Regions from separate parts of the Bradyrhizobium sp. 23 genome, predicted to be linked through region 1. Evidence: predicted binding sites of a transcription regulator. Region 1 holds the regulator's gene; each other region holds the start of a gene.
The links. Region 1 encodes LexA, which represses DNA repair genes until DNA is damaged. Its sites were predicted from a motif close to TGTTCNNNNTGTGTTCNG; they were not measured.

Region 1 (12,895 bases):
TGATTGCTGGCAATCGCGTCTTTCAGGGCTGCTGCGGTCCGCCGTTGCCCGTCCGACCAGCCTTCGCCGGAGAGATCGACATCGGTGCGCACGGGGATCGATCCCGTGATCTGCGAATACATAGTCTGGATCGCCGGATCCATGACGAGCTGGGCCATCAGCGTCTGGCCGGCCTGCAGGTCGGGCTCCTTGCGCTGCCAGAATATGAAGGCATCGGCATTCAACAGGAAGACCGGCTTGCTATTGTCGCTCGGGCCCGGGGCGATGATGAAGTCCTCGAACTTGAAGCCGGCGTTGCGCAAGACGCCCTGCGCCCACCCGCCCATGATCATCATCCCCATGTCGCCGTCGACAAAGCGCTTCAAGTTGGTCGAAAAGTGCTGGGCGCCGACGTTGGGGTCCATCCAGTCGGCAATCTTGCGCACCTGTACGAAGGCAGCCTTTATCTCGGGGCCCTCCAGGGCCTTCTTGTCGAGATTCATGATGGCTGCGCGGTAAGCGGTGGGGCTGATGCCCGCCAAAGCGGCCTCGAATTTCTGGCCGTCGTCCGGGCGGGTGCCACCGTTGGCGATGGGATAGGGGACGCCGCCTGCTTTCATCTTCTCGGCGAGGTCGTTGAACTCAGCCCATGTGACGGGGACCTTGTCGGCCTTGGCCTTGTCCATCGCGCGTTTGGAGAGAAACAGCATGTTGGTGCTGTAGATCTGCAACGGCAGTGCAATCCACTTGCCTCCCGGCTTGTGCAATTTTGCAAGATCCGGAGCGACAACCTTTTCGTAGTCGGCGGCAGCGACGACGGCATCGAGATCGACGGTTGGGGCAATCTTGGACCAGGCCGCGATCTCGGGACCTTTGAGCTGCGAGCAGGCCGGCGGATCGCCGGCCATGATCTGGGCACGCAGCTTGTTCATCATCTCGGTGGTGAAGCCGGGGACGGGCGAGTGCTGCCAAACCCCGCCTTTCTCCTCGAATTTCTTGCCGAGTGCCGTGATGGCCGCCCCATCGCTACCTGCGGACCATTGCGAGATCGCAGTCAGACGCGGCTTGATCGCGCCTTGCGCGCGGGCGAATGCCGGCAGCGCGAGCGCGGCCGCAGATCCGGCGAGCAGTTGGCGCCTTGTTGTCGTGATCGGCATGGCAATTTCCTCCCGGTGTGAACTCTTTCGCGCGAGAGCCGCGCGGCATCAGGTACGTCAGGCGGCCTCGGCCGATGCGGCCGGCATGCCGCCGCGGCAAGCGAGGCAGAAAGACGCGAATGCCAGCGCCGCCCGCGGATCGTTGCCGTTCGACGGCGGCACGAAAGCGAGCGACACTTGCGCGTGTTTGCGGCCGCCCAACAGGCTGGCGTCGATCCCCTCGACGAGCGCGTTGCGATCGTCCTCGGTGAGGAGCGACGGCCAGCCGCTGATCGCGACGCCCTTGCATGGCTTCACGTTTAGCGTATTGCCGATCGCAAGGCCAAGCCGGAACAGCCGCCGGCGCAATTCCTGCCGCACGCGCGACGAGAGCGGCATCGCGGTCACCCACTCGCTGCCGAGCTCAAGCAACTCGGCTTCCGCGACGCCAAGAAGCTCGGCCAAAGCGGGAAGCGACGTATAAGCCTCGACGCAGCCATGATGACCGCAGCGGCAAATTGGTCCGTCGGCTCCGAACACCATGTGGCCGAGCTCGACCGGCTGGAGGGCATCGTCCTCGACCGCGTCATCCATCCAGGTGCCCGCGACGCCCTGACCGACGAAGACGAAGAGATGCGCGCCGCTGAATGGATAATGCTCCGTGCGGCAACGGTGAAAGATGGCGTGCGCGACGACCGAATTGGTGAACTCGACCCGCACGCCGGGAAGCGTCTCGCCGAACATCTCGCTGATCCGCCCGACATCGCAGGGAATGATCGGATTGCCTGACGCGCCCAGCCGGCCGAGACCCGGGATCGAGACGCCGATCTGTGCGAGGGGGATACGTCGACGCCGCGTCCACTCGCGCAGCAATGTCATCGCTTCGCGAAACGCCCGGCCGACCGTCGCGACGGTCGGCGTCTTCGGCAGCGGCACATGCCCGGTGTAGTGCAGTTCGCCCGACAGGCCCCCGACCCCGACGCTGAGCCGCTGAGTGGTCAGCTCGAACGCCGCGAGCGCCACCGCTTTATCGAGTGACACGAGGCCCGTCGGGCCGCCGACATAAGGGGCAGGGCGCCGCACTTCCTCGATCAGGCCTTCGGCCTTCAGATCGAACAGGATGCGCGACAGGCTCGCTTCCGACAGGCGCACGGCCTTGGCCAGCGGCGGGCGAAACGACGCGCCTGACTGAAGCAGATGAATCAAAATGGCAGCACGCGTCTGCCGCCGACTTCTCGGCTGCTCCGGCATTTCCATCCCTGTCGTCATTCTTACTTAGAGTAAGAATTTGCGCGCGAAGCGTTGCGACGTCAAGCGTCGGCCGAGATATTGCGCCGACTTGTTGTTGTGCGCGGCAGCAGGGTTGTGTCCGTGCAAAACAAAACGGCGCCATCCGGAGATGGCGCCGCTTCGAAAGCCGTGATGGGCTCGATCTTACTTCCGGTTGTTGATCGCAACGTAGTCGCGGCGGGTGACGCCGGTGTAGAGCTGGCGCGGACGGCCGATCTTCTGCTGCGGATCCTCGATCATCTCGCTCCACTGGCTGATCCAGCCGACGGTGCGGGCGACCGCGAACAGCACGGTGAACATCGAGACCGGGAAGCCCATCGCCTTCAGCGTGATGCCCGAATAGAAGTCGACGTTCGGGTAGAGCTTGCGGTCGATGAAGTACTGGTCGCTGAGCGCGATCTTCTCGAGCTCGAGCGCCACCTTCAGCATCGGATCGTCGCCATGGCCGGTCTCCTTGAGCACGGCGTGACACATCTTCTGCATGATCTTGGCGCGCGGATCGTAGTTCTTGTAGACGCGGTGACCGAAGCCCATCAGGCGGACTTCAGAGTTCTTGTCCTTCACCTTGGCGATGAACTCGGGGATCTTGTCGACCGAGCCGATCTCGGCGAGCATCGCGAGCGCTGCTTCGTTGGCGCCGCCATGGGCCGGGCCCCACAGGCAGGCGATGCCGGCCGCGATGCAGGCGAACGGGTTGGCGCCGGAGGAGCCGGCGATACGCACGGTCGAGGTCGAGGCGTTCTGCTCGTGGTCGGCGTGCAGGATGAAGATCTTGTCCAGCGCGTCAGCCAGCACCGGGTTGATCTTGTAGTCCTCGCACGGCACGGCAAAGCACATGTGCAGGAAGTTCTCGGCGAACTTCAGCGAGTTTTTCGGATACACGAAGGGCTGGCCGACCGTGTATTTGTAGGCCATCGCAGCCAGCGTCGGGATCTTGGCGATCATGCGCATGGAGGCGATCATGCGCTGCTTCGGATCGTTGATGTCGGTTGAGTCGTGATAGAACGCGGCGAGCGCGCCGACAGCCGCTACCATGATCGCCATCGGATGGGCGTCGCGGCGGAAGCCCTGGAAGAAGCGGGCCATCTGCTCGTGCACCATCGTGTGATGGATCACGCGGTCGTCGAAATCCTTCTTCTGCGCGGCGGTCGGAAGCTCCCCGAACAGCAGCAGATAGCAGGTCTCGAGGAAGTCGCCATTCTCGGCGAGCTGTTCGATCGGATAGCCGCGGTATTCCAGCACGCCCGCGTCACCGTCGATATAGGTGATCTTGGACTGGCAGCTCGCGGTCGAGGTGAAGCCCGGATCGTAGGTGAACAGGCCGGACTGGCCGTAGAGCTTGCCGATATCGATGACGTCGGGCCCGACGCTGCCGCTGTGGATCGGAAGATCGAAATTCTTGTTTCCGACCGTCAGTGTGGCGGTCTTATTGCTTGGTTTGGCGTCCATCAGAGGTCCCCGATGTATGGTGAAACGGGCCGGACCCGGAGGCCCCGATGAGATATCGCGGGGCAGGCCGGATGTTCCAGAAGGTACGGGTGAGATGGGTATATTATTGCTGTGTGCGCTGCAAGATGGCGCCACGCATGGTCGACTTACGTCGTAGGCTGGCCCTCAGCTAGTCCTTAGCCTGATCCTTAAGCCGGCCCTGGCTTTCCTGGCGTCCCAGGACGTCCAAAACCTCGAATATGCCGGGCGACGTCGTCCGTCCGGTCAGCGCGGCCCGCAGCGGCTGGGCGACCGCGCCGAGCTTGAGACTATTTTCCTCGGCAAAGGCGCGCAGCGCGGCTTCCGCATTGGCCGCGCTCCACGTCTCGACTTTCTCCAGCGCGGAATGAAGCTGGCCGATCAGCTTGCGGTTCTCAGGCGTCAGCAGCGCCGCCGCCTTCGGGTCAAGCTCCAGCGGCCGGTCCGCGAAAATGAAATAGGCGCTGTCGATCAGCTCGATCAGCGTCTTGGCGCGCTCCTTCAGGGCCGGCATGGCCTTCAGGAGCTGCGCGCGCGTGGTGTCGTTTAACTTGGCCTTAAGCTCGTCGCGGCTGGGCACGACGTGGTCGAGCACGTCCTCGAACATCTTCACGAGTGATTGATCGTCGGCATTGCGGATGTAGTGGCCGTTGAGGTTTTCCAGCTTGGCAAAATCGAAGCGCGCTGCTGCGCGGCCGACGCTGGCAAGATCGAACGCCGCGATCATCTCCTCCGTCGAGAAGATTTCCTGGTCGCCATGGCTCCAGCCGAGCCGGACGAGATAGTTGCGGAGCGCGGACGGGAGGTACCCCATGGCGCGGTAGGCATCGACGCCAAGCGCGCCGTGCCTCTTGGAGAGCTTTGAGCCGTCCGGGCCATGAATCAGGGGGATGTGGGACATGCTCGGCAGCGTCCAGCCCATCGCGTCGTAGATCTGCTTTTGGCGGGCCGCGTTGATCAAATGGTCGTCGCCGCGGATGACGTGGGTGACGCCCATGTCGTGATCGTCGACCACCACAGCGAGCATGTAGGTCGGGTTGCCATCGCCGCGCAGCAGGACGAGGTCATCCAGATTCTCGTTCTGCCAGACCACGCGGCCCTGGACCTGGTCTTCGATCACGGTCTCACCGGTCTGGGGCGCACGGAGCCGGATGGTGGGCTTCACGTCGGTTGGGGCCGTCGCCGGATCGCGGTCGCGCCACAGGCCGTCATAGAGGCGGGTGCGCCCCTCTTCGCGCGCCTTCTCGCGCATCGCGGTGAGCTCCTCGGCGGTGGCGTAGCAGCGATAGGCCTTGCCGTCGGCGAGCAGCTGCTCGGCGACCTCGCGGTGGCGGGCGGCGCGGCTGAACTGGTAGATGACGTCGCCATCCCAGCCGAGCTCCAGCCATTTCAGGCCGTCGAGGATGGCGCCGATCGCGGCCTCGGTGGAGCGCTCCCGGTCGGTGTCCTCGATCCGGAGCAGCATCTTGCCGCCGTGCTTCTTCGCATAGAGCCAGTTGAACAGCGCCGTGCGCGCGCCCCCGATATGGAGGAAGCCGGTCGGCGAAGGAGCGAAACGGGTGACGACGGGAGAGGTCATTCTTGGCAGGGCCTATGCATTGGAGGCGCTGGTATATAACAGGACCGGAGCATAACTAAAGCCCGGCAGCGGACCGCCAAGGGTTGCTTGAGACCTTGCTTAAGCCCTTGGCTCAGCCAAGGGAATTTGGCAGAAGGGCCGCTGATTTCCCTACAGGATTTTCGTAATGACAGAACCGGTGGCGAACGAGGTTGGGCGCGATTTCATTCGTGACATCATCCAGGCCGACCTCGAGCAGGCCAAATACAAGGAGATCGTGACCCGGTTCCCGCCGGAGCCGAACGGTTATCTCCATATCGGCCACGCCAAGTCGATCGCGCTCAATTTCGGCATCGCCCAAGAGTTTCCGGGCCGTTGCCATCTGCGCTTCGACGACACCAATCCGGTCAAGGAAGAGCAGGAATATATCGATTCCATCCAGGCCGACGTGCGCTGGCTCGGCTTCGACTGGGGCAAGAACCTGTTCTTCGCTTCGGACTATTTCGACCGCCTCTACGAATGGGCGGAGCAGCTGATCCGCGACGGGCTCGCCTATGTCGATGACCAGACCCAGGAGCAGATTCGTCTTGCGCGCGGCACGCTGACCGAGCCCGGCAAGAACTCGCCGTTCCGCGATCGCACCGTGGATGAAAACCTCGACCTGTTCCGTCGCATGAAGGCGGGCGAATTCCCGAACGGCGCGCGCGTGCTGCGGGCCAAGATCGACATGGGGGCGGGCAACATCAATCTGCGCGACCCCGTGCTGTACCGCATCCTGCATGCGCACCATCCGCGCACCGGGACCAAATGGAGCATCTATCCAAGCTACGACTATGCCCACGGCCAGTCGGACGCCATCGAAGGCATCACGCACTCGATCTGCACGCTGGAGTTCGAGGACCATCGGCCGCTCTACGACTGGTTCATCGAGAAGCTGCCGGTGCCCTCGAAGCCGCACCAGTACGAATTCGCGCGGCTGAACCTGACCTACACGCTGCTGTCCAAGCGTGTGCTGACCCAGCTCGTCCGCGAGGGCCATGTCGCGGGCTGGGACGACCCGCGCATGCCCACCATGGCGGGCATGCGCCGCCGCGGCGTGCCGCCGGCCGCGCTTCGCGAATTCGTCAAGCGCATCGGCGTTGCGAAAGCCAATAGCGTGGTCGACGTCGGCATGCTGGAATTCTGCATCCGCGAGGAATTGAACCGCACGTCGCAGCGGCGCATGGCGGTGCTTAAGCCGCTCAAGGTCGTGATCGAGAATTATCCCGAGGGGCAGACCGAGGAGCTCGAGGCGATCAACCATCCGGATGATCCCTCCGCCGGCACCCGCAAGATCACGTTCGGCCGTGAGCTCTATATCGAGCAGGACGACTTCATGGAGAACCCGCCGAAAAAGTTCTTCCGTCTGTCGCCGGGCAACGAGGTGCGGCTGCGCTACGCCTATTTCGTCAAGTGCATCGGCGTGATCAAGAACGATGCCGGCGAGGTGGTGGAGCTGCGCTGCACCTACGATCCCGCGACCAAGGGCGGCAACGCGCCCGATGGCCGCAAGGTCAAGGCCACCATGCACTGGCTGCCGGCGGCGACATCCGTGCCCGCGGAAATCCGCATCTACAATCAGCTGTTTGCCAAACCGAGCCCGGACGCCTCGAACTTCACCGCCGACCTCAATCCGCAGTCACTGGAAATTCTTGCTAATGCCCGCGTCGAGGCATCGGTCGCGGAAAGCAATTCGACCGAGCCGATGCAGTTCGAGCGCCAGGGCTATTTCGTGCGCGACAAGGACTCGACGTCCGACAGACCGGTATTTTCCAGGACTATCGGTCTGCGCGACACGTTCGCGAAGGAAGTTGCCAAAGGCTGAAAAGAGCTGCGAGGCCACAATGAGCAACGAAGCCGACGCTATCGTTTCCGCCATCATCGCGAAATGGCGCGCCGGCTTCGCCACGCTCGATGCGGCCGCGCTCTCATCGCTCTATGCGAGGAATGCCTTCTTCTTCGGCTCCAACCCAAAGCTCTACCGGGGCAGGGCCGGCGTCGCAGACTATTTCAACGGCCTGCCGCGCTGGCGCAAGCCGAGCGCGGTGTTTTCCGAGGTGACGGCGGCGCAGGCAGGTCCTGATCTGATCAATATGGCCGCCACCATCTCGTTCGATCTCGCCGGCGAACGCCCCGATTTCTCGGTCAAGATGAGCTGGGTCATCATGCGCGAGGACGGCGACTGGAAGATCGTCAATCACCATGCTTCGTCGCAGGCGCCGCTGATCTGACGAGCGGGCACACGGCTTCGTCATTCTCGTGAGAGAACGAACGTGCTCCCCGCGCGTTGGGGTGGGTCCAACAAGGAACCCACCATGCAGAACATCGCAGAGCATATGGAAGTGATCGGCGCCGACGGCGTCCACATCGGCACCGTCGACAAGGTCGAAGGCAATCGCATCAAGCTGACCAAGAAGGACAGCGGCGAGGGCAGCCACAAGGGCCATCATCACTTCATCGACAAGGGCCTCGTCGCCGATATCGAGGGCAACAAGGTCAGGCTGTCGGCCAAGGCGGATGTGGCCGTGACGATGGAAGAGGAAAAGTAGCGGCCGCGCCCCTTCGTTCCTGATCCGTACCGCTATCCGCCCACCTGCACGTTCCGGTAGCTTCTGGCTTCGTTGCGTATCATCGAGTGCAGGGAATGGCGGAGCCGGGCCGGCCGGTACGATCGCAGGGATCGCGGGGACGTGGCCCGCGGGCCGCGCCGCGTCCGCGGGCGGCCTCGCGCCTGCAGGCCTCGACCTCTGGACATCGCTGGCCGAGACCCTCCGCGCCTGGCTGCGCGCCGAGGCGGGCGCCGGGCGGCTGTTGCCGTGGGTGCCCGTCGCGTTTGGCTGCGGCATCGCGCTTTATTTCTCTGCCGATCATGAGCCGGTGCTGTGGGTCGTTGCCACGACCGCCATCGCGCTCCTGCTTGGCGCGGCTCTGTTGCGGCGGAGCCGGCTGTTCGCCCCGGCCATCATGATCGCGGCGGTCGCGGCCGGCTTTGCCGTCGCAACCTGGAAGACGGCGCGCATCGCCCACCCGGTGCTGGCAAGGGCGCTCTATTCGGTGTCGTTGTCGGGCTTCGTCGAGGCTCGCGACATCCGCGAGCGTACCGATCGTTTCGTGCTGCGCGTCACGGCGATGGAGGCGCAGCGCAGCGACGTCAGGCTCGAGCGCGTGCGCCTGTCGGTCCGCAAGGGCACCGCGCCGGAGGTCGGTAGCTTCGTTCAGCTGAAGGCACGGCTGATGCCGCCACTCGCGCCGGTGCGGCCCGGCAGCTACGACTTTTCGCGTGACATGTTCTTCCAGGGCATCGGCGCCTCCGGCTTCGCGATGGGCGCCATCACGGTGGCGTCGCCGCCTGAGACCGGCGGCTTACGGCTGCGTTACGCGGCCTTCATGCAAGGCCTGCGCGATGCGATCGATGCCCGCATCCGGGCGACGCTCGACGGCGACAATCGGGCGATCGCGACCGCGCTGCTCACCGGGCGGCGCGATGCGATCACCACGCCCGTCAACGATGCGATGTTCATCTCCGGCCTCGGCCACGTGCTCTCGATCTCCGGTTATCACATGGCCGTCGTTGCCGGCGTCGTGTTCTTCGCGGTGCGCGCGCTGCTCGCTCTGATCCCCGGATTGGCGGCCGGCTTCGCCATCAAGAAATGGTCGGCCGCCGCCGCGCTGGTCGCCGCTGCGTTCTACCTGCTGCTGTCGGGCGCGGAGGTCGCCACGCAAAGGTCGTTCTTCATGACGGCGGTGGTGCTGATCGCGGTGATGGTCGATCGCCGCGCCATCACCTTCCGCACGCTTGCTGTGGCTGCGCTGATCGTGCTGGCGGTCGCGCCGGAAGCGCTGGTGCATCCGAGTTTTCAGATGTCGTTTGCGGCAACGCTCGGCTTGGTCGCACTGGTGCAGATCGACATGCCCAATTTGTTTGCCTCGCCGGACAATTCGGCGACTGCGCGCATTGCGATGTGGGGTGGGCGCGAGATTGCGATGCTGTTCATGGCTTCGCTGATTGCGGGACTTGCGACGACGCCCTATGCCGCCTTTCATTTCCACCGTGTCACGCCGTTCGGCGTGCTCGCCAATCTCGGCGCGATGCCGGTGGTCTCTGCGCTGGTGATGCCGGCGGGGCTGTTGGGGCTGCTTGCTGCGCCGTTCGGGCTGGACAGCGTGTTCTGGTGGCTGATGGGGATTGGCATCGAGTGGATGGTCGCGGTCTCGCGCTGGGTCGCGGCCTTGCCGGGCGCGGTGGGCCGCATCCCGGCGTTCGGGATCGCGCCGCTGATCGCGGCGAGCCTGGGAATCATTGTGCTCGGCTTGTTGCGCACGCCGCTGCGCTGGTCCGGCGCCCTGGTGCTGCTGGCAGCGATCCCCTGGGGACTGTCGGCGCGGCAGCCCGACATCCTGATTGCCGGGGATGGCGCCAGCGTCGCGGTGCGGGGCAGGGACGGATATCTGCACCTGATCAGGACGAACAAGGACAGCTTTCTGCTCAAGGAATGGCTCGCTGCCGACGCCGATCCGCGCGATGCGGGCAGAGCCTCGCTTGCCGATGGCGTGTCCTGCGACGAATCCGGCTGCGTGACGCCACTGGCCGACGGGAGGCTGGTCGCGCTGGCACTGCGCGTCGACGCTCTCGCAGACGATTGCAGTCGGGCCGCCCTGGTGGTGACGACACGTCCCGCGCCGCCCGATTGCGCGGCGATGGTGGTCGATCGGCAGCGGCTCGCCAGCCAGAGCGCGCTGGCGCTGACGCAGCGTGGTGACGGTTTTGTGGTTCAGGCAGTGAGGGCGAGAGGCACGAGCCGCCCCTGGTTGCCGGCCGGCGCCGGCGAGGGTGATTTCGACGGCAGCCTCGCGCCAAAGTCGACCGCGCCTCGCATCAAGGACGCAACGCCGGCGGACACCGACCTGCAAGCCGACGATTGATCTGATGGTGCGGAGCAACGCAGTGGTTCGGTGCGTCCGTTCGGATTCGCGGGGTGCAAACCACACCATCTCGCCGGCCACGGCCGGCGATGGCGATTCAATCCTGACCTCCGACTTCGTAGCCGGAGGGCGGCTCTGTCAGCCGATCGGCAGGTGCGTGACGGTCGGCTGCCTGTCGGCGGTGATCTGCGCCTTGTGCTCGCGCTCGGTGACCGACTGAGTCACCGGCAGTTGCAGCACCGTCGCGCGCTGGCCTTCGACGAGCTGCGTCACCAGCACGTATTTGCCGTCGGGGAATTCGATCGCATCATGATGGCGGTCGGGAACGTGCGGATCGATCTTGCCGAACTTGCCCACGCGGGAATTGATGGTGCGCGTCCAGATCCAGCGATTGTCGTAGCGGACGTCGTCGGCGAAGGCGAGCTCCGTCCCCGGCAGCAGGCAGACGGCAACAGACGGATCGGCTGCAGAGGCGAAGCCGCGCGTCGAGGTGCCGCGGAAGCTTGTCGTGACGATCGTCTCGCCGACTTCGGCGGGGCGCGACGCGACGGCATGTAGGCTGTAGTCACACATCGGGTGCTCCTCATGCTGGGATAGCAACCCGCGTCTCTTATCGAGGCGCAGGCCTCTATCAGAGTGGAAGCACGAACGCTCTGCTTGGTTGTGGGCAAATCTGCGGCTGGCTTCCGCAAGCCGCGATCACATTATCTTTCCCGAATTCAATAGGAACAAAGCTCGCCGCGATGCATTCGGGAGGCGCGTACGCGAACATTGCCAACTTGGCTGCAACGGCCGAACTTGACCGCTGGTCGCTGTTTCCTCGAACAACCGAGCCGCGAAGCGGTGCTGCTTGAAGCGGTGCTGCTTCGTCGGCGTGGCGAGGAGCCAGCGTTGGAGGAGGGGCCGGATAGTCTGTGCAGAACCAGAAAGGCTATCCAGCCGGAGCGGACGATGATCCGCTCCAATCTCTGACCGGCGATGCCGATCGGAAGCGCGCGAGGCGCCAAGCACCTCCGGCATGAAGTGCTTCCGATATGAAGTACTGCCGATAGAAAGACTCCCGGTATCAGTACTTCCGGTAAAGCCCGATCAGCTTGCCCTGAATCTTCACCCGGTTGGGCGGCAGGATGCGGACCTCATAGGCCGCGTTGGCGGGCTCGAGCGCGATCGAGGCGCCGCGACGGCGGAAGCGCTTCAGCGTCGCTTCCTCGTCGTCGATCAGCGCCACCACGATGTCGCCGGTATCGGCGCTCTCGTTGCGCTGGATCAGGGCCATGTCGCCGTCGAGAATGCCGGCTTCGACCATCGAGTCGCCGCGCACTTCCAGCGCGTAATGCTCGCCCGAGCCGAGCATGTCAGGCGGTACGCTGATAGTATGGCTGCGGGTCTGCAACGCCTCGATCGGCGTGCCGGCCGCGATGCGGCCCATCACCGGCACCGCGACGGGACGTTCGCCCTCGTCAGCGGGCAGGCTCGCGCTCGCACGCACCTTGCCGAGATTGCCCTCGATGACGCTCGGCGTGAAGCCGCGGCGGCTGCCAGCGGCTGCCTGGAGCTCCGGCAGCTTGATGACTTCAATCGCACGGGCGCGGTTGGGCAGGCGTCGGATGAAGCCACGCTCCTCGAGCGCCGTGATCAGGCGATGGATGCCCGACTTCGAGCGCAGATCGAGCGCATCCTTCATCTCGTCGAAGGAGGGCGGCACGCCGCTTTCCTTCAGACGCTCACTGATGAACCGCAGAAGCTCGTATTGTTTGCGCGTTAACATCTCGACCAAAGTCCCCCGGTTGATGTCGTCCGATTCCGAGACGCTGAATTCGGCCATAAGCCGCTGCATGCTCGAAACAAATCATGAACAGACACTATATGTTCGATACATGTTCCGCAACTGCTTAATTTACCGTGAACAGAGCAAAGTGCGCGGAACGCGCGTTGCGGGGGCGCTCAGACGGGGAGCCGCAACACTTCGCAAGCCGTGCCGGCTTCGGCCTTCGGCGCGAATGGTGCGCGGACGAGAAGTACCTGTGCTGCAGCGAGATTCGCAAGCAGCGAAGAGTCCTGATGATTGACGGGAACAACGACGCGTGTGCCATCGTCACGCTCCTCAAGATGCGCGCGCAGATAGTCCTCGCGCTGGTCGTTGGCGCCGACGTCGCGGCCGAGCACGGCGCGTTCACGGCGATGGTGAATCACTGAACGGCCCGACAGGGCGCGAATCAGCGGCACCATGAACAGGAAAGCGCACACGTAGGACGATACGGGATTGCCCGGCAGGCCGATCACACCCATTGCGCCGAGTCGCCCGTGCATCATCGGCTTGCCTGGCCGCATCGCGATCTTCCAGAACGCCATCGCGATGCCTTCGTCCCGCAGTGCCTGCTGGACCAGATCGTGGTCGCCGACCGATGCGCCGCCGGTCGTGATCAGGACGTCGGCGCCGCTCTCGCGGGCGCGGCGGATGCCGGCGGTGGTGGCCTCGAGCGTGTCGGCGGCAATACCGAGG
Region 2 (12,895 bases), on a different contig from region 1:
GCCGCATCGCCCACGGCATCGAGTATGTCCCAGGACAGCCGCGGCGCCTCGATGCGCCAGCCGCCGCCGGCGCCGTGATGCTCGCTTGCGCCGAGGAAGTGATCCTCGAGCCGTTTGAACAGCGGCAGCACGTCGTCATAACCCCAGCCGGTCATGCCGAGCTGGCGCCAGTGATCGTAATCGGCGGCCTGTCCACGCATCGAGATCATGGCGTTGATCGCCGAGGAGCCGCCGATCACCTTGCCACGGGGATAGGCGAGCGAGCGGCCGTTCAGGCCGGGCTCGGCCTCGGTCCTGAACATCCAGTCCGAGCGCGGATTGCCGATGGCGAAGAGATAGCCGACGGGAATGTGGAACCAGATCCAGTTGTCGTCGCCGCCGGCTTCGAGGAGGAGGACGCGATTGCTGGAATTGGCCGACAGCCGGTTGGCGACGATGCAGCCCGCCGTGCCGGCCCCAACGACAATATAGTCAAACTCACCTTCGAGCCGCCTTGGCATTCTGCTTCCACCCAATAGGCATTATGCCCAGGCTTGTCCCAGGCATCCACGCACTTTCCGTTCTAATAGTCAGACGTGGATGGCCGGGACAAGTCCGGCCATGACGGGAGGACAGAGCTACCCCAGATCCCCGCCAGTTGGGTGGACTGGTGCTTGCATGGTAGACAGGCCTGCATTTTCAACAAAGCTTGAGACCCTCCATGCCCATCGTGAACCGCGTCGCCGAACTTCAACCCGATATTCAGGCCTGGCGCCGGGACATCCACCAGCATCCGGAGCTGCTCTACGACGTCCACCGCACCGCAGCATTCGTCGCGGACCGCCTGCGCGAATTCGGCTGCGATGAGGTCGTGACGGGCATCGGCCAGACCGGCGTGGTCGGCGTGATCAAGGGCAGCAAGCCGGCCGGCGAGGGCCTCAAGGCCATCGGCCTGCGTGCCGACATGGATGCCCTGCCGGTCGAGGAACAGACCAACCTGCCTTACGCTTCGAAGACTCCCGGCAAGATGCACGCCTGCGGCCATGACGGCCACACCGCGATGCTGCTCGGTGCTGCGCGTTATCTCGCCGAGACCCGCAACTTCGCCGGCGATGCGGTGGTGATCTTCCAGCCGGCCGAGGAGGGCGGCGCGGGTGGCTTGGCCATGGTCAAGGACGGCATGATGGAGCGCTTCGGCATCGAGCAGGTCTACGGCATGCACAACGGTCCGGGCATTCCGGTGGGCTCGTTCGCGATCCGGCCGGGTCCGATCATGGCGGCGACCGATGAGGTCGATATCATGATCGAGGGCCTCGGCGGCCATGCCGCGCGGCCGCACAAATGTGTGGATTCCGTTCTGGTCGGTGCACAGGTGATCACGGCGCTGCAGTCGATCGTTGCGCGCAGCGTCGATCCGCTGGAATCGGCCGTGATTTCGATCTGCGAGTTCCACGCAGGCAATGCCCGTAACGTGATTCCACAAACCGCGACACTGAGGGGCACCATCCGCACGCTGTCGCCGGAGGTGCGCAAGCTGGTGGAGAAGCGCGTCCACGAGGTTGTGGCGGGCGTGGCGCAGATCACAGGCGCCAAGATCGATCTGCACTACAAGCGGAATTATCCCGTGGTGAACAATCACGCCGCGGAGACCGAGATCGCACGTCGCATCGCGGGGCAAGTTGCGGGCGAGGCCAATGTGCTCGAGATGTCGCCGCTGATGGGCGGCGAGGATTTCGCCTATATGCTGGAAGCGCGCCCCGGCGCCTTCATCTTCTGCGGCAACGGCGACAGCGCCGGCCTGCATCACCCCGCCTACAATTTCGACGACGACGCCATCGTTTACGGCACATCGTATTGGGTTAAGCTGGTCGAGGAATCGCTCGCGGCATCGTAAGGCCAAGCGCAAGATCAAGCCGAAAGCACAAACGAAAAAGGGCCCGCGCATCGCACGGGCCCTTTGTCTTCGAGTGACTGATCGGCTTCAGAAGATCCGCGAGAAGATCACGTACAGCGTGCCCGACAACAGGATAGCGACGGGCAAGGTCAGCACCCAGGCCATCACCATGTTCCTGATGGTGGCGACCTGGAGACCCGAACCGTTCGCGGCCATGGTGCCGGCGACGCCGGACGACAGCACGTGGGTGGTCGAGACCGGCAGGCCGAACGCGTCGGCGGCGCCGATCGTGGCGGCGGCGACGAGCTCGGCGGAGGCACCCTGCGCGTAGGTGAGATGGGTCTTGCCGATCTTCTCGCCGACGGTGACGACGATGCGCTTCCAGCCGATCATGGTGCCGAGACCGAGCGCGATCGCGACCGCGACCTTCACCCAGGTCGGGATGAACTTGGTCGCGCTGTCTAGCCCGCCTTTGTAGGCGTTCAAGGTCGCGACCTCTTCCTTGCTGAGGTCGTTTTCCTTGTCCTTCATCAGGAATCGGATCGCTTCCGAAGTCAGGTACATGTCGTTGCGGGTGTTGCCGACGACTTCCGCCGGCACCTTGTTCAGCGAACCGTATTTCGCGACCTGCTCGCCGACATCCTTCACCAGCACTGACAGCGAAGGGTAGGTGCCTTCGCTGATGTGATGCGAGGTGACGTACTGCGTCACCGCAGGACGGGGATCGCCGATGATCGCATGGCCGGCGCCCTTGGCCGCAACCACCTTGGAGGCGGCATCCGAGACCTTCGCGAACTGGGCGACCTGCGACTCCGGCAATGCGCGGTTGAGCGCATAGGCTGTGGGCACGGTGCCGATCAGGATCAGCATGATCAGGCCCATGCCCTTCTGGCCGTCGTTCGAACCATGGGCGAAGCTGACGCCGGTGCAGGTCAGGATCAGCAGGCCGCGAATCCACATCGGCGGGGCTTTGTGACCCTCAGGGGCGGCATAGAGCGCCGGGTTCTTGATGATCAGCTTGAGCAGCAGAGGCAGGCCGGCGGCGCAGATGAAGCCGACCAGTGGCGACAACAGAAGCGCATAGCCGATCTCCGTAGCCTTGCCCCAGTCCACGCCCGAGGTGCCGTCGCGGCCGCGCATCAGCGCGTTCGCAACGCCGACTCCGATGATCGAGCCGATCAGCGTGTGCGAGGAGGAGGCCGGCAGGCCGAAATACCAGGTGCCGAGGTTCCAAAGGATCGCGGCGATCAGCAGCGCGAACACCATCGCGAAACCGGCGCTGGAGCCGACCTGCAGGATCAGCTCGACCGGTAGCAGCGAGACGATGCCGAAGGCGACCGCGCCGGACGAGAGCAGCACGCCGAGAAAGTTGAAGAAACCCGACCACATCACCGCGACTTCGGCCGGCAGCGAATGGGTGTAGATCACGGTCGCTACCGCGTTGGCGGTGTCGTGGAAGCCGTTGACGAATTCGAAGCCGAGCGCGATCAGCAGCGCGACAAACAAGAGGATGTAGGGCAGATAGCTCGTGACCCGCGTGCCGGTCGCATCGACATCCGAATAGATGCTGTAGGCCACATAGAGCAGGCCCGCGGCGAGGATGCCGAAGAACAGGATCATCGTCAGCGGATTGAAGCCCTTGTCGAGATTTGGCCGCGAGGCCGGCTGGATCGGCGCGGGATCGGCTACCGCGCGGTCGAATGCAACATCGGTCATGTCTGGAGGCCCCTTAACTTTCTGTAGGGGCTATTGTCCGCGATGGATTTGAAGGCTGGATGACAGGCGAGGCATGAAAGGGGTTTTCCCGCCCGTATTCAGGCGGCGCGCGCGGCTTTCTTCTGCAACCCGGCGACGATCTTCAAATCTTCGACAAAGCGCCGATATTCCAGCACCTTGGCTTCCGGATCGGGCAGCCGCAGCAGATAGGACGGGTGCACCGTCACCAGCGCCTTGTGACCGTCGGGCAGGTCGATGAGCCGGCCGCGGTTCTTTCCGATCGGGGTGATCTTGCCGAACACGCTCTGCGCGGCGGTCGCGCCCATCGCGACGATGAGATCGGGCTGGATGACGGAGACCTCCCGCTCATACCACTGCCGGCAGGCCTTTATCTCCGGCGTATTCGGCTTCTGATGCAGGCGAATCTTGCCGCGCGGCACGAATTTGAAGTGTTTCACCGCGTTGGTGACATAGACCTTCTTGCGGTCGACGCCGGCCTCCTGCAGCGCCTTGTCGAGCATCTGGCCGGCTGGACCGACGAAGGGATGGCCGGCGAGGTCTTCCTTGTCGCCAGGTTGTTCGCCGACCAGCATGATATTGGCGGACTTCGGACCCTCGCCGAACACGGTCTGGGTGGCGTCCTTGTAGAGATGGCAGGCGCGGCAGTGGGCGGCCTCCTCGCGGAGCGCTTCGAGATCGTCGGCAGCGGTCTTGCGTTTCATCGGAGCCTCCGGCCGCTTTTGAGGCTTGTGCGGATCGGTTGGGGCATTGGCGATCATGGCGCCGGTCATGCGCTCGGCGTCCTCAATCAGGGGCTTAATGATCGAAGCCTCGGGCAGGTTCCTCCAATATTTCTTCGGCATCTCGGTCTGCATTGCCTTCACCTTCAGGCGGGCCGGATTGAAGATGCTGGCATAGTAGCGCCGCCAGGTTTCCTCCAGCCGGTCTTCGTTCGGCGCCTCGCTCTTGCCGACGCCTGACGTGAACGAGAGCGCGTGGCCATCCCAATGCGCGCACAAATCCGGCGTCAGGATCGACCAGGGCATATCGGCGAAGCGCTTGGCGAAGAACGGCGCGGCGAGCTCGACGATATGATGCTCCGGCTCGAACCAGGCGACGTAGTGTGCTTCGCGTTCCCTGCCGATCTCGCGGAAGCGCACGAAGGCATGCATCTTGTGCTCGTCGCGGTAGACCGCCTTTGCCATGGCCGTGACTTGCGCGACATCGAGATCGGTCGCGACCTCGATGAGGTCGTGATTGTCGTTCAGCCGAAACAGCAGGCGATAGAGGATCGCGAAACGCTCGGGATCGCGATGCAGGATCGCGGCCTTGGCGAGCTCGACGAATTTTGCTGGCACGTTGAAGGTGCTATCGCCACCGGCCGGCAGCGGAGACGGCGAGGGTGGCGCGAACAGCTCCGCTTCGCCGCCCTGCACGGTCCAGGTGACATCGACCGGTTTCATTTGGTGAAGCACGAGGCTACGCGCGGCTTTGCGCCAGCCGTCGAAATCGGTTTCGTTCTCGAGGGTGATGTACTGCATCAGAAGCCAAATCCCAGTTGTGTGGCCTTCGGCTTGAACCGTTCGATCAGCCGTGCCTCGTCGAGGCGGTGCGTCGCGGGCCGGTGATCGCTCAGCACGATGAACGGCAGCGCTTTGTTCCGGGGCACATGCAGCCGCGCGAGATCGGCGACGCGGATGGTGGTCGTGCGGCGCGCCGCGATGATGCGCTCGACCGCCTTGGTGCCGAAGCCCGGCACGCGCAACAATTCCTCGCGGCTGGCCCGGTTGACGTCGAGCGGGAAGCGGTCGCGGTGGCGCAGCGCCCAGGCGAGTTTTGGATCGATGTCGAGCGGCAGCATCGCACTGTCGTCGACGATCTCGCCGACGTCGAAGCCGTAGAACCGCATCAGCCAGTCGGCCTGGTAGAGTCGGTGCTCGCGCAGCAAGGGCGGCGCGCGCAGAGGCAGCGCGCGGCTGGCATCGGGGATCGGGCTGAACGCGGAATAATAGACGCGCCTCAGCCTGTATGAACTGTAGAGATTGGCGCTGGTGTGGAGGATAGTGTGGTCGGAGGCCGCGTCGGCGCCGACGATCATCTGCGTGCTTTGGCCGGCCGGTGCGAAGCGCTGCGGCTTGGCTTTCGTCTTCGCGCTACGGCTTTCCTCGGCCTCGTCCAGCTTCAGCCGCAGTCGGCCCATTGTGCGGCGGATCGCGCGCACGTCCTTCTCGGGCGCGAATTGCTGCAGGCTCGTCTCCTGCGGCATCTCGATGTTGATAGAGAGACGGTCGGCATATTTGCCGGCCTCGGAGATCAATGTATCGTCGGCCTCGGGGATTGTTTTGAGATGGATGTAGCCACGGAAGTGATGCTCCTCGCGCAGTTTGCGCGCGACGCTTACCACCTGCTCCATGGTGTAGTCGGGGTTGCGGATGATGCCGGAGGAGAGAAACAGTCCTTCGATGTAATTGCGCCGGTAGAAGTCGAGCGTCAGCTTGACGACTTCGTCGATGGTGAAGCGGGCGCGTGGCACGTTGGAAGAGGCCCGGTTGACGCAATAGAGGCAGTCGTAATTGCAGGCGTTGGTCAGCAGCACCTTGAGCAGCGAGATACAGCGACCGTCCGGCGCGTAGGAATGGCAAATGCCCATGCCGGGCGCGGTCGATCCCATGCCCTTGCCGTCGCTGGAATCCCGCCTCTCGGTGCCGCTGGAGGCGCAAGACGCGTCGTACTTGGCGGCGTCGGCCAGGATTTCCAGCTTGCGTTGCACGTCCATATTGGATCCCTTTGATTCAGCTCATGAATCCCAAGGCCCGCCAATTCGATTGACTCCTGGGGCGTCGTTAGCTTTATATTAGAACATATCATGAACAAATGAGCTAGCCGCTGGTTCTCTTTTTGAGAGCCACCGGCAATCACTCCTGAGGAGCGGCGTATATGAGCGGCGCACGAACAAGCGCGCTTGCAGCCTTGCGCGGCCAGATCGAGCGCATCGAGACGGCGGAGGTCGTGCATCATCGCGACCGTGTCGCGCTCGGCCATCGCGAGGCCGACAGCGCGCTAAAGGGCGGGCTCGCACGCGCGGCAATCCACGAGGTATTTTGCGAAGGACGTCAGGGCGCGGCCGCGACCGGCTTTGTCACCGGACTTGCGGGGCGCATGACGGCACGCAAACCGCTGCTGTGGGTGCGGCAGGATTTTTCAGAAATTGAAACCGGTGCGCTGTCGATGAGCGGGCTCACCGAGATCGGTCTCGATCCGCGCCGTATGGTGATGGTGCGCGCCGCCGACGTGGAGAGTGCGTTGCGCACGTCGGCCGATGCGCTCGCCTGCGACGCGCTGGGCGCCGTCGTGCTCGAGCTCTGGGGTGAGACCAGGCAGTTCGATCTTGTGGCGAGCCGCAAGCTGACGCTGGCTGCGCAGTCTTCCGGTGTCACCGGCTTGCTGCTGCGGATGGCCGCACAACCTTTGCCATCGACCGCGGAGACCAGATGGATGCTGCGCGCGGCGCATTCGCCGCCGGGCGCGATGTGGAGCGCCTGGGGCGCGCCGCGCTTCGATGCCGAGCTCTTGCGCAATCGTCATGGCCCGTGCGGCCGGTGGATCATGGAATGGAAATGTGATGAGTGCCAGTTCTCTGAATCGTCGACGTATCCTCAGCCTGTGGCTGCCGCGCCTGCCTATCGACCGGATCCAGCGGTTCTTCGGCAACGTCGGACTGCATAAAAACAATGAGCCCAGCATCGTCGTCGCCAAGGACAGCAACGCGCTGGTGATCCATGCGCTGGACGAGGCCGCCGAGCGCCTCGGGCTGCATATCGGCCAGCCCTTGGCCAATGCCCGGGCGATGTGTCCGGATCTAAAGGTGTTCGATGCCGATGCCGTGGCCGATGCCAAGACGATCGGCGACATCGCCGACTGGTGCGACCGCTTCACGCCGCTGGTGGCGCTCGATCCGCCGCACGGGCTGTTCCTCGACATCACCGGCTGCGCGCATCTGTTCGGCGGCGAGGCTACGCTGTTGCAAACCCTTGTCCGTGCCCTCGATCGCCAGGGCTTTGCCGTCAGCGCGGCGATCGCCGGCACCTCGGTCTGCGCGCGCACGCTGACGCGGCAGGCATCCGGTAGCATCGTTGCCAATGGCGGGGAGGCGGCGGCAATCAGCCGGTTTCCAGTGTCCGCGCTTGGTGCGGGTGAGGCCATCAGCACCGGCCTGCGCCGCGCCGGCCTGAAAACCATCGGCGATGTCGCCTCGCGCACGCCGAGCGAAATCACGGCGCGGTTCGGTGCGCGGTTCTCCACGCTGCTTGCGCACGCGCTGGGACAGGGCGATGCGCCGATCAATCCACGAAAGCCGCTGCCCGATTACATCGTAGAGAAACGCTTTGCCGAGCCGATCGCGACCGACACCATGATCGCGATGACGCTGTCGCGCCTCGCCGACACGCTGATCGCGTCGATGGAGAAGCAGGGCAAGGGCGCGCGACGGTTAGAAGCCACATTCTTCCGTACCGACGGCGCGGTGCGCGCCATCATGGTCGAAACCGGACGTCCCGTGACGCGGAGCGCGGTCGTCGACCGGCTGTTCCGCGAGCGTCTCGATGCACTCGCCGATCCCCTCGATCCCGGCTTCGGCTTCGACATGGTGCGGCTGTCGGCAAGCCGCACCGAGATCGTGGTGCAGGAGCAGCGCGATCTCGACGCCCATGTCCACGACAATGACGAGCTTGCCGCGCTGATCGACCGCATCGCCGCGCGCATCGGCGGAAAGCGCGTCGTCGTGCACCTGCCTGAGGATACCCATATCCCTGAATGTGCGGTGCTGGCGGCGCCTGCCCAGCATCATCTCGCCGTGGCCATGCAGGCCGAATGGCCCGCGCGCACCGAGGGTGAGCCGCCGCTGCGTCCGTTGCGGTTGTTCGACAAGCCTGAGCCGATCAATGTGCCGTTCGCGACCGTGCCCGACGGGCCGCCGCATCAATTCACCTGGCGCCGCGCGCAGCATGCGGTGGTGCGGGTGGAGGGCCCCGAGCGCATCGCCATGGAATGGTGGCGGCAGGACGGCAAGCAACTGACACGGGATTATTTTCGTATCGAGGATGCCGAAGGCCTACGCTTCTGGATCTTTCGCGACGGTCTTTACGAGGGGGAGTGCTTCGACGACGACGGCAAGCCCGCTCCTCCCGGTTGGTATGTGCACGGTCTCTTCGCATGAACACGCCCGCTTATGCCGAGATCGGCATCACCACGAATTTCTCCTTCCTGCGCGGCGGCTCGGATCCGCGCGACTATGTACACCAGGCCAGCATCCTGGGCATTCCCGCGATCGGCATTGCCGATCACAACACGCTCGCCGGTGTGGTGCGTGCCTACAAGGAGCTCGACAATGACAAGGTGCTGCACAAGCCGAAGCTTCTGATCGGCACCCGCATCGTCTTCATCGACGGCACGCCGGATATCCTGGTCTATCCGTGTGACCGCGCCGCCTATGGCCGGCTGTGCCAGCTTCTCACCCGGGGCAAGCGCGGCGACGACATCACGCGGATCGCGAAGGGCGAATGCCATCTCACCTTCGCCGATCTCCTTGCGTTTTCCGAAGGCCAGCTCCTGATCCTGACGCTGCCGCATCGCTTCGATGCGGCGCAAGCGCAGGACATCCTCGCCAAGCTGAAGGCAAGTCGCGCCGAGGGCGTGTGGCTGGCGGCGAGTCTGGTCTATCGCGGCGACGATCGCCGTCGCCTCGCGCAGCTCGATGATCTCGCCGCAAAAGCAAAAGTGCCGCTGCTTGCGACCAACGAGGTGCTCTATCACCACCCCGCGCGCCGTCCCCTCCAGGACGTTCTGACCTGCATCCGGGAAAAGACCACGATCGAGGCGGTCGGCCGGAAGCTGGAAGCCAATGCCGAGCGATTTCTGAAGACGCCCAGGGAGATGGCGCGGCTGTTCCGCGATTTCCCCGAAGCTATCGCGGAGACCATGCGCTTTGCGGACAAGATCACCTTCTCGCTCGACCAGCTCAAATACCAGTATCCGGATGAGCCGGTGCCACCGGGGAAGACCGCGCAGGGGCATCTGGAGGATCTGACCTGGGCCGGTGTCGACAAATATTTCGGCGGCAAGATCGACGACAAGCTGCGCGCCACCCTGAAGAAAGAACTCGCGCTGATCGCCGATCTGAAATACGCGCATTACTTCCTCACCGTGCACGACATCGTGCATTACGCCCGCAGCCAGAACATTTTGTGCCAGGGGCGGGGATCGGCGGCGAATTCGGCGGTCTGCTACGTGCTCGGCATCACCTCGGTCGACCCGACCAAGGTCGATCTGCTGTTCGAGCGCTTCATCTCCAAGGAGCGGCTGGAGCCGCCCGACATCGACGTCGATTTCGAGCATTCGCGGCGCGAGGAGGTGATGCAATATGTCTATCGCCGTTACGGCCGCCATCGCGCTGCGATCATCGCCACCATCATTCATTATCGCCCGCGCAGCGCCATCCGCGACGTCGGCAAGGCGCTGGGCCTGACCGAGGACGTCACCGCGGCCCTTGCCGACACCGTCTGGGGAAGCTGGGGCAAGGGCCTCAACGACATGCAGGTCAGGCAGGCCGGCCTCGATCCGCAAAATTCAATGATCAACCTCGCAGTCGAGCTCGCGACCGAGCTGATCGAATTCCCCCGTCATCTGTCCCAGCATGTCGGCGGCTATGTGCTCACGCAGGACCGGCTCGACACCTATGTGCCGATCGGCAATGCCGCGATGGACGATCGCACCTTCATCGAATGGGACAAGGACGATGTCGACGCACTCAGCATGATGAAGGTCGACGTGCTCGCGCTGGGCATGCTGACCTGCATCCGCAAGTGCTTTGATCTGATCGAGCAGCACAAGGGCGAACGCTGGATGCTGGCGAGCGTCCCGCAGGATGATTCCAAAGTCTACGACATGCTGTGCGACGGGGAGTCGCTCGGCGTGTTCCAGGTCGAGAGCCGCGCCCAGATGAACATGTTGCCCCGGCTGAAGCCACGGACCTTCTACGATCTCGTCATCGAGGTCGCGATCGTGCGGCCTGGTCCGATCCAGGGCGACATGGTGCATCCTTATCTGCGGCGGCGGAACGGCTTGGAAAAAGTGAACTATCCATCGCCGTCACCGGAGCATGGCGACAAGGACGAGCTTTACAGAGTGCTGCACAAGACCCTCGGCGTGCCCTTGTTCCAGGAGCAGGCGATGCGGATCGCGATCGAGGCCGCGAAGTTCACGGCCGAGGAGGCCAACGGCCTGCGCCGTGCGATGGCAACGTTCCGCAATGTCGGCACCATCGGCAAGTTCGAAGACAAGATGATCGGCAACATGATCGCACGCGGTTATGCGCCTGATTTTGCCAGGAACTGTTTCGAACAGATCAAGGGTTTTGGCAGCTACGGTTTTCCGGAGAGCCATGCCGCAAGCTTCGCGCAGCTTGTCTATATCTCCTCATGGCTGAAGCATTATCACCCTGATGCATTCTGCTGCGGCCTCCTGAACTCGCAGCCGATGGGTTTTTACGCCCCGGCGCAGATCGTCAGCGACGCTCGCAAGAATGGCGTCGAGGTGCGCGATATCGATGTGTCCTACAGTTTTGCGCAGAACACGCTGGAAGAAGGAAGTAGCAAATATTGCGCCGTGCGCCTGGGCTTCCGCCAGATCGACGGTTTTCATTGGCTCGATGAGGATGAGGAAAGGCTGAAAAGAGGCGCGTCCCGGAATGACCGTGTGGAGAGAGCGCCCGACTGGGCCGACCGCATCGTCTCCGCGCGCAACCGCCGGCCCTTCACCTCGCTGGAAGATTTCGCCCGCGACACCGGACTGCCCAAGCGCGCGCTGATCCTGCTTGCCGATGCCGACGCGTTTCGCTCGCTCGGGCTCGATCGCCGCGAGGCGCTGTGGCAGGTGCGGCGCCTGCCCGACGATGTGCCGCTGCCGCTGTTCGAGGTGGCCACCGCACGCGAGCAGCCGGACGAGCACGCCAGGCCGTTGCCGGTGATGCCGCGCGCCGAACAGGTGGTCGCGGACTACCAGACCATTCGCCTTTCGCTCAAAGGCCATCCGATTGAATTTTTGCGGGAGATGTTTACGCGCGAGCGCATCGTCGCCTGCAAGGACATCAATCACGACAACGAGCGGCGCCGTGTCCGCTGTGCCGGCGTCGTGCTGGTACGGCAGCGGCCGGGCAGCGCCAGCGGCGTCGTGTTCATGACACTGGAGGACGAAACCGGCATCGCCAATGTCGTGGTGTGGCCGAAGATCATGGAGCAGTACCGGAAGGAGGTGATGGGCGCACGCCTCATCCTGGTCGAGGGCTACATCCAGAGCAGTCCCGAAAAGGTGACGCATCTGATCGCCCAGCGGATGATCGACCGTTCGCACGATCTGGTCGGCCTTGCCAACGACGCCCTCGGCCGCAAGCATCCGGTGCCGGCAGGCGCCACCGTGGTCGAACCGCTCAACGACGACCCCCGCGCCCACACGGATGCGCCCGCGCAAAAAATCCGTCATCCCCGCAATGTCCGCATCCTGCCGCCGTCGCGGGATTTTCATTGAGGGTGGGGGCCGCGCCCCTCTCGCCCCGTCATTGCGAGCGCAGCGAAGCAATCCAGACTGTCACCGCGGAGAAATACTGGATTTGCTTCGCTACGCTCGCAATGACGAGTTTGTTCTAAAAATTCACCCGGTTCGAGATCGCGCCGTCCACCACCAGATTGGAGCCCGTGGTGAACCCCGACACCGGGCTCGCCAGAAACACCGCTGCGCTCGCGATCTCCTGCGGCGTCGCCATGCGGCCGGTGGGGTTACGCTTCATCGCATCATTGTAGCGCTCGGGCATGTTATGCTCGATCGTATTCCAGACGCCGCCCTTGAAATAGACCGTGCCTGGCGAGACCACGTTGACGCGGATCTTCTTCTTCGCGTACTGCCGTGCCAGCCCCTTGGCCATGTGGATCAACGCAGCCTTGATCGGGCCGTAGGAACTCGCCGTGTCCGCTTGCGCCGCGGAGATCGATGAGATGATCACGAAGGCGGCGTCGCCACCCTTGTCGCCACTAGCCTCGAGGAACGGCCGCGCGGCGTCGAACGCGTGCACGGCGCCGAGCAGGTCGAGTCGAAAATTCTGCTCCCACGACGCGGCATCATGGCCTTGTGCCATTGCGCCCGCGTTAGAGAACAGCATGTCGATGCCGCCAAGCTCCTTTGCAGCATTCTCGATCCAGGATTTCAGTGCCGCGCCGTCCGTGACATCCACCGGACCGCCGGTCGCGCGGATCCCGC
Region 3 (3,498 bases), on a different contig from region 1:
AACAACTCGGCAGCGCCGGTCGTCACGAGATGCGGGGCTTCGGGGGCATCGCTCTTGCTGAAATCGAGCTCTTCGATGCGCCCCGCGCGCTTCTCGATCTTGTCGGCGGAGATCAGGATCTGGCGGACGTCCTCGTTCGCGTCGGCAAAGTGCTTCTGCAATTTCAGCACGCGATCGCGCAGGCGGCCGAGGTCGTCGCCGAGCTTGATCACTTCGGTCTGGATCTGGTCGGCGGCATCGCGCATGCGCGCGTCCTTCATGATCTGCTGCATCACCTGGATTGCGAGCATCAAAAGCGACGGCGACACCAGCACGACGCGGGCGCGATACGCCTTCTGGATCACGTCGTCGAAACCGTCGTGGATCTCGGCGTAGACCGATTCCGACGGCACGAACATCAACGCCATTTCCTGGGTCTCGCCGGCGACGAGATATTTTTCGGCGATGTCGCTGACATGCTTCATCACGTCACCGCGCAGCCGCTGCGTGGCGATGCGCTTTTCCTCGTCGGTGCGCGCATCATGCAGCGCGGTCATCGCCTCCAGCGGAAATTTCGCGTCGATGCAGAGCGGACGCTGGTCGGGCAGGAACACGACGCAGTCCGGACGCTTGCCGGTCGAGAGCGTGAACTGGAACTCGTAGGCGCCCTTCGGCAGACCGTCCTGGACGATCGCTTCCATCCGCGCCTGACCGAAGGCGCCGCGCGACTGCTTGTTGGCGAGCACGTCGCGCAGGGTCGTCACCTGCGTGGTGAGGTCGGTGAGGTTCTTGTGCGCGCTGTCGATGATGCCGAGCCGCTCGTGCAGCGCGTGCAGGCTCTCCATGGTGTTGCGGGTCGAGTGCTCCATGGACTGGCCGACGCGGTGGGTCACCGAATCCAGCCGCTCGTTGACCGCGCGCGCCATGTCGGCCTGGCGGCCGGCCAGCGTCTGGGTCATGGCGTCGACTCGCCCCGAAGCCTCGCTCTGGGCGTGCAGCATCTGGCTGATGCACTCCTCGAGCTCGTCGGCGCGGATGGCGTTGGCCATCGCGAGTTCCGCGCCGCGCCGCCCTGACCGCGCGATCACGACGGCAATCACGAGCAGCAGGATAAGGACCAGGGCGCCGAAGCCGATCAGCGCGTCCACGGTGCGCACCGGCCAGTCGCCAAGCATGAAAATGATCTCGTTCATGCCCCTGCTTCTAGCCGATTCGCTTCGAGACACGAACGAATAGCGAACATTTATGGTAAATGGTGTTAATTTTTATGGTTAACGAAACCTGAAGTTTTATGGTTAGCGGAGGGTTAACGGGGTTCCCGGCCGCATTGACCGCATCGAACGCGCGGCTTAAATCGCGGCCATGGCCCTCAGAGAAATCATCATCCTGCCCGACAAGCAGCTGCGTCTGGTCTCCAAGCCGATCGAGAAGGTCACGCCGGAGATCCGCAAGCTTGCCGACGACATGTTCGAGACCATGTACGACGCGCCCGGCATCGGGCTCGCGGCGATCCAGATCGCGCAGCCGTTGCGGCTGATCACCATGGACCTCGCCAAGCCCGACCAGGACGGCGAGACCAAGCCCGAGCCGCGCGTCTTCATCAATCCGGAAATCATCGCCTCTTCGGAGGACCTGTCGGTCTACGAGGAAGGCTGCCTGTCGATCCCCGAATATTACGAGGAGGTCGAGCGCCCTGCGAAGGTGCGGGTGCGCTACACCGATCTCGACGGCAAGGTGCACGAGGAGGACGCCGAAGGCCTCTACGCCACCTGCATCCAGCACGAGATCGACCATCTCAACGGCGTGCTGTTCGTCGACTATCTGTCAAAGCTCAAGCGCGACCGCGTGCTGAAGAAGTTCGAGAAAGCCGCCAAGCGCGCGGAGTGAGGTTCTCTGTCGATGCCCCTCCGCCTGATCTTCATGGGCACGCCCGATTTCTCCGTGCCGACGCTGCTCGAGCTCGTCGCGCATGGCCACGAGATCGCGGCCGTGTACACGCGCGCGCCGAAGCCCGGCGGACGGCGCGGGCTGCAATTGCAGCCGACCCCGGTGGAAGAGGCCGCGGGAAAGCTCGGTGTGCCCGTGCTGACGCCGAAGACTTTGAAAACGCCGGAGGCGCTGGAAGAGTTTCGCGCCTTTGACGCCGATGCGGCCGTCGTCGTCGCCTATGGCATGATCCTGCCGCAGGCGATCCTCGATGCGCCAAAGCTCGGCTGCTACAACCTGCACGCCTCGCTGCTGCCACGCTGGCGCGGTGCCGCTCCCATCAACCGCGCGATCATGGCCGGCGATGCCGAGAGCGGCGTGATGGTGATGAAGATGGATGTTGGCCTCGACACCGGCGACGTCGCTATGGCGGAACGGCTCGCGATCACGGACAACATGACCGCGCTCGATCTGCACGATCGTCTGTCGCGGCTCGGTGCCGATCTGATGGTGCGCGCCATGGCCGCGCTGGCGCGCGGCGGGCTTCAGCTGAAGCAGCAGAGCGAGGACGGCGTCACCTATGCCGCCAAGATCGACAAGGCCGAGGCGCGGATCGACTGGACCAGGCCCGCGCGCGAGGTGCTGCGCCATATCCACGGCCTGTCGCCGTTTCCCGGCGCCTGGGCCGAACTTGAGAATGCGCGGGTCAAGATCCTGCGCTGCGAGCTGGCGAAAGGCACGGGCGCACCCGGCGAGGTGCTCGACGATCACCTCACCATCGCCTGCGGCGAGGGTGCAATCCGTCTGATCGAGCTCCAGCGCGAAGGCAAGGCACGCATGCAGGCCGCGGACTTCCTGCGCGGCGTGCCGTTGAAGACCGGCGCCAAATTCACCTGACGCTGTCATACCCTACGAAGGCGGGGTATCCAGTACGCCGAGGCTTCTCGGTCGAACGGATAGGCTGCGGAGTACTGGATTGCCCGGTCGAGCCGGGCGATGACAGCGAAACTGGACAAGATGCCCCGCTACAAGCTCACCATCGAATATGACGGCGCGCCGTTCTTCGGCTGGCAGGTGCAGGAGACGCTGCCCTCGGTGCAGGGCGCGTTGGAGGCCGCTGTGAAGGCGATGACCGGCGCGGATGCGCGCGTCCATGGTGCCGGCCGCACCGATGCCGGCGTGCATGCGCGCGGCCAGGTCGCGCATGTCGATGTCGGCAAGCAGTTTCCGCCGGGCCGTTTTCGCGACGGCTTGAATGCGCATCTGCGCCCGCATCCTGTCGCGGTGCTCGAAGCGGATATCGTGCCTGATAGTTTCGAGGCGCGCTTTTCAGCCATCAAGCGCCACTACCGCTACCGTATCGTCAACACTCGCGCCAATCTCGCACTCGATGCCGGCCACGCCTGGCGCGTGCCGCGCCGGCTCGACGCCGATGCGATGCATGCGGCGGCACAACGCCTGCTCGGCAAGCACGATTTCACCACCTTCCGCGACACCGAGTGCCAGGCCAGGTCGCCGGAGAAGACGCTCGATCAGCTCGACGTGCTGCGCGACGGGCGCGAGATCACCATAGTCACCTCGGCGCGCTCATTC

Region 2: a site for LexA is predicted at 6,445-6,462, ahead of IVB32_RS35020 (putative DNA modification/repair radical SAM protein). Genes of this name have one in related genera too.
Region 3: a site for LexA is predicted at 1,204-1,221, ahead of def (peptide deformylase). Genes of this name have one in related genera too.

What each region holds. Positions count from the first base shown of each region.
Region 1 is NZ_JADPJF010000042.1:272,692-285,586, forward strand. Features, by position in the region: gene IVB32_RS11070 (ABC transporter substrate-binding protein) at 1-1,136, opposite strand, end outside; gene IVB32_RS11075 (ROK family transcriptional regulator) at 1,194-2,372, opposite strand; gene gltA (citrate synthase) at 2,550-3,854, opposite strand; gene gltX (glutamate--tRNA ligase) at 4,024-5,451, opposite strand; gene IVB32_RS11090 (glutamine--tRNA ligase/YqeY domain fusion protein) at 5,618-7,294, shown strand; gene IVB32_RS11095 (nuclear transport factor 2 family protein) at 7,314-7,700, shown strand; gene IVB32_RS11100 (DUF2171 domain-containing protein) at 7,785-8,018, shown strand; gene IVB32_RS11105 (ComEC/Rec2 family competence protein) at 8,290-10,392, shown strand; gene IVB32_RS11110 (hypothetical protein) at 10,531-10,965, opposite strand; gene lexA (transcriptional repressor LexA) at 11,459-12,160, opposite strand; gene glp (gephyrin-like molybdotransferase Glp) at 12,337-12,895, opposite strand, start outside.
Region 2 is NZ_JADPJF010000148.1:357,286-370,180, forward strand. Features, by position in the region: gene IVB32_RS35000 (GMC family oxidoreductase N-terminal domain-containing protein) at 1-500, opposite strand, end outside; gene IVB32_RS35005 (M20 aminoacylase family protein) at 701-1,873, shown strand; gene IVB32_RS35010 (inorganic phosphate transporter) at 1,961-3,589, opposite strand; gene IVB32_RS35015 (UdgX family uracil-DNA binding protein) at 3,688-5,130, opposite strand; gene IVB32_RS35020 (putative DNA modification/repair radical SAM protein) at 5,130-6,365, opposite strand; gene IVB32_RS35025 (DNA replication/repair protein) at 6,527-7,315, shown strand; gene IVB32_RS35030 (DNA polymerase Y family protein) at 7,212-8,804, shown strand; gene IVB32_RS35035 (error-prone DNA polymerase) at 8,801-12,169, shown strand; gene IVB32_RS35040 (SDR family oxidoreductase) at 12,285-12,895, opposite strand, start outside.
Region 3 is NZ_JADPJF010000088.1:138,178-141,675, forward strand. Features, by position in the region: partial or broken gene rmuC (DNA recombination protein RmuC) at 1-1,172, opposite strand, end outside; gene def (peptide deformylase) at 1,342-1,866, shown strand; gene fmt (methionyl-tRNA formyltransferase) at 1,879-2,802, shown strand; gene truA (tRNA pseudouridine(38-40) synthase TruA) at 2,923-3,498, shown strand, end outside.